One region of the Ramlibacter sp. P4_H7 genome, then DNA from elsewhere that is predicted to be linked to it. Evidence: predicted binding sites of a transcription regulator. Region 1 holds the regulator's gene; the other holds the start of a gene.

Region 1 (2,180 bases):
CGGTCATGGCAGCCCAAGGCACCCAGCTCACCAACAAGTACGCCGAGGGCTACCCTGGCAAGCGCTACTACGGCGGTTGCGAGAACGTCGACGTGGCCGAGCAACTGGCGATCGACCGAATCAAACAATTGTTCGGCGCCCCGGCTGCCAACGTGCAGCCCCACTCCGGAGCCCAGGCGAACGAGGCCGTCTTCCTCGCTTTCCTCAAGCCTGGAGACACCATCATGGGCATGAGCCTCGCAGAAGGCGGTCATCTCACGCATGGCATGCCGCTGAACATGAGCGGGAAATGGTTCAACGTCGTGAGCTACGGACTGAACCGGGAAGAGGCCATCGACTACGACGCAATGGAACGCAAGGCGCACGAGCACAAGCCGAAGCTGATCATCGCCGGCGCGTCCGCCTATTCGCTGCGGATCGACTTCGCCCGATTTGCCAAGGTGGCGAAGGACGTGGGAGCGATCTTCATGGTGGACATGGCTCATTACGCCGGCCTGATCGCGGCAGGCGTCTACCCCAATCCGGTCCCCCATGCCGACGTGGTGACTTCGACCACGCACAAGAGCCTGCGCGGCCCGCGGGGTGGCTTCATCCTGATGAAGCCGGAGCATGAAAAGGCGATCAACAGCGCTATTTTCCCGGGCCTGCAGGGCGGCCCTCTGATGCATGTGATCGCGGCCAAGGCAGTGGCCTTCAAGGAGGCCCTCTCTCCCGATTTCAAGATTTACCAGCAGCAAGTGGTGAAGAACGCCCAGGTCGTCGCCGAGACGCTGGTGCAGCGCGGTCTTCGCATCGTCAGCGGCCGCACCGAAAGCCACGTCATGCTCGTGGACCTGAGGTCCAAGGGCATCACGGGCAAGGAAGCCGAGGCCGTGCTGGGCGATGCCCACATGACCATCAACAAGAACGCGATTCCCAACGACCCCGAGAAGCCCATGGTGACCAGTGGCGTTCGCATCGGAACGCCGGCGATGACCACCCGCGGATTCAAGGAAGACGAGGCCCGGCAAACCGCCAACCTGGTGGCGGACGTACTGGACAAGCCGCGTGATGCAGCCAACATCGCGAAGGTGCGCGAGCAGGTCAACGCCCTGACACGCCGCTTCCCGGTCTACAAATAAGGCAATGCCATGAAGTGCCCGTTCTGCGGTCATGCCGATACCCAGGTGGTGGAGACGCGCATGGCGGAGGACGGGGATTTCATTCGGCGCCGACGTCAATGTGCGCATTGCGAGAAGCGGTTCACCACCTACGAGCGGCCGGATGTCACCTTTCCCGCGGTCGTCAAGAAGGACGGCCGCCGCATCGACTATGAACGCGCGAAGCTCCTGGCATCCTTGAACCTGGCCCTGCGCAAGAGACCAGTGAGCACGGAGCAGATTGACAGCGCCGTCGAACGCATCGAGGAAAAGCTGCTGAACCTCGGAGTGCGCGAAATTCCCAGCTCCCGCATCGGTGAACTCGTGATGCGCGAACTCAAGAAGCTCGACAAGGTTGCCTACGTGCGCTTTGCCAGCGTGTACCGAAGTTTCGAGGACGTGGACGACTTCAAGAGCGTGGTGGACGAGATCCGCCGCTAAGCGGAATTGCAGGAGGGAAGCTGCACCTTTTGCGTTCGGGGTCGTCCGCCGGCGCTCAGGATCACCTGCCGCGCACTGGTTGCGCCCATGGACTGGCTGCACACCGTGACAGTCCCAGCCTGGAATCCGCCTCCCACGAGCAGCGTCGCGCCGCTCGGGCTGTAGCTCACGTACTTGGCCACCGGGCTCGTGGCCGTGAATCGCAACGAACTGCCCAGGGGTAGCTTGGACTGCAGCAGTGGTTCCGTCGCCGCACGCTCGCCGTCACCATTGCTGTCGACGAAGACGATCCACCCCTGCTGCCAGGTCCCCAGTGATGTGCAGGTCTTGCCATCGGCTGACTTGCACATCACCACGCGCGCATGGCGCTTCATCGCTTCATTGCGGGTCAGCATGAGCGATGCAACCAGGTCACTCGACGCTGAAGAGACACGTGTGGAGTTAAGTACACCCGCCATCGAAGGGACTCCGAGAGAAAGCAGAGTCGCGCTGGCTGCGAGTGTGGCCAGCATCTCGGTGAGCGTGAATCCTCCGAGAGCGGCCAGGGTGGGATGTGGCATCCGACCAATCTAGAAGGCAGCCACTCTCCCCGAAAGTGAA
Region 2 (2,180 bases), on a different contig from region 1:
CTCTGCTCGCGCGCATCGCCCAGGACTCGGGCATGACGCCGCCCAAGCTGACCGCCGAATTGCTGGCACAGCTGCAATTGCATCCGCTCCCGGGCAACGTGCGCGAACTGGAGAACCTGCTGCACCGCGCGCTCGCCCTGTTCGACGGCGCCCAGCTGCAGGTGGACCTGGCCCCCATTCCTCCAAGCGCCCCCTCCGCACCGGAACCCGTCGCCGCGGCGGCGGCTGCCTCCGCGCCGGTCGGCACGCCCAGCGACCTCCAGGCCTACCTGGACCAGCAGGAACGCGAGATCCTGGTGCGGACGCTGCGCGACACGAACTTCAACCGCACCGCGGCGGCGCAGCGGCTTGGCCTGAGCCTGCGCCAGATCCGGTACCGCATCGCGCGCCTGGCGATCGCCACCCCGGGCAGCGAGGAAGTCGATGACCCGGCGCCGGGCTGACCCGCCCGACCCGCTCTGGCAGCAGGGCTGGTACCGCTTCGCGCACCGCATCGCTTCGCCCAACTTCGGCCCTCGCCCGCAAAGCGCCAGCACCGACCTCATCGTCGTGCATTCCATCAGCCTGCCGCCGGGCGCGTACGGCGGCGACGAAGTGCCGCGCCTGTTCACCAACACGCTGGACTGGGACGCGCACCCGTACTTCCAGCAGATTCGCGGCATGCAGGTGTCGGCGCATTTCTTCATCCGCCGCGACGGCGCGCTGCTGCAGTTCGTGAGCTGCGACGACCGCGCCTGGCACGCCGGCGCGTCCAGCTACCGGGGCCGGGACAACTGCAACGACGACTCGATCGGCATCGAGCTCGAAGGACTCGAAGGCGAGTCTTTCGAGCTCGCCCAGTACGAGGCACTGGCGGCGGTGTGCGCCGCCATCGCGCAGCACTACCCGATCCGGCACATCGCCGGCCACGAGGACATCGCTCCGGCGCGCAAGAAGGACCCCGGAGCGGGCTTCGAATGGGCGTTGCTTCAGCGCGAACTCGGGTGGCCCGGCGAGTGGTTTCCCACCGCGCGTTGCTGATCCCCAACGCATCCATCCCGAAGCTGTTCATGTCCTGACCTGCCGGCCGCGAGATGCGGCGCGAGTCACAGGCGCTCCACACGGTTGTCCACAGGTGGTGCACTGCTTCGTCGGGGTCAACCACTACATGTAGTGCTTGATCGGGCTTTGCACACTAGATATAGTGCCCCGCACGACCTGGCTCGGAAATCCTTGCCCACGGTCAAAGAACAACTGCAGACGAGGAAATACACATGCAAGCTGCCTTGGGCTCCCCTTCCGCTCCCCTTGCCGGCGCCGTCGGCGCCACCCCGCTGGCCGCCTCCGTCCAGCCCGCCGCCAACGCGCTCGCCCACTACCAGATCATTCGCCGCAACGGCGCCGTCGTTCCGTTCGAGCCGGACAAGATCGCGGTCGCCATGATGAAGGCCTTCCTCGCCGTGCACGGCACGCAGGGCGCCGCATCGGCCAGCGTGCGCGAGACCGTGGACGTGCTGACGAAGGCGGTCGTGCGGGCGCTGGTGCGTTCCCGCCCGGGCGGCGGCACATTCCACATCGAGGACGTGCAGGACCAGGTGGAACTGGGCCTGATGCGCGGGGGCCACCACGACATCGCCCGCGCCTACGTTCTGTACCGCGACCGACGCGCGCAGGAACGCGCCAAGCAGGCGCAGCCGGAAGCGCCGGTCGCGCCGAAGTTCCACGTGCTCGACCGCGGCCAGCGCGTTCCGCTGGACACCGAGGGCCTGCGCTCGCTGATCCTCTCCTCCTGCGCCGGCCTCGGCGCCGACGTCCAGCCCGACCCGATCTACGCCGAGACGCAGCGCAACCTGTATGACGGTGTGCCGCTGGACGAGGTCTACAAGGCCTCCATCCTGGCCGCCCGCACCCTGATCGAGAAGGAGCCAGACTACACCTTCGTCACGGCCCGCCTGCTGCTGCACACGATCTTCAAGGAAGTCGTCGGCCAGGAAATCGCTCCGGCCGAGCGGGCCGCCGCCTATACCGACAACTTTCCCCTGTTCATCAAGAAGGGCGTCGACAACGAGCTGCTCGACGAGAAGCTGCTGCAGTACGACCTGAAGCGCCTGGGCGCCGCGCTGCAGGCCGACCGTGACCTGAAGTTCGATTACCTCGGCCTGCAGACGCTCTACGACCGCTATTTCCTGCATGTGCGCAAG

Evidence for each region. The regulator NrdR, encoded in region 1, represses ribonucleotide reductase genes. The targets are predictions, from matches to a motif close to CACNANATNTNGTG.
Region 2: AC1DSA_RS02445 (ribonucleoside-diphosphate reductase subunit alpha) is a predicted target of NrdR. The motif match lies at 1,173-1,186, and genes of this name have one in related genera.

Annotation. Positions count from the first base shown of each region.
Region 1 is NZ_JBFUKP010000021.1:39,477-41,656, forward strand. Features, by position in the region: gene glyA (serine hydroxymethyltransferase) at 1-1,121, shown strand, start outside; gene nrdR (transcriptional regulator NrdR) at 1,131-1,580, shown strand; gene AC1DSA_RS21990 (GspH/FimT family pseudopilin) at 1,577-2,140, opposite strand.
Region 2 is NZ_JBFUKP010000001.1:481,600-483,779, forward strand. Features, by position in the region: gene AC1DSA_RS02435 (sigma-54-dependent transcriptional regulator) at 1-443, shown strand, start outside; gene ampD (1,6-anhydro-N-acetylmuramyl-L-alanine amidase AmpD) at 424-1,020, shown strand; gene AC1DSA_RS02445 (ribonucleoside-diphosphate reductase subunit alpha) at 1,254-2,180, shown strand, end outside.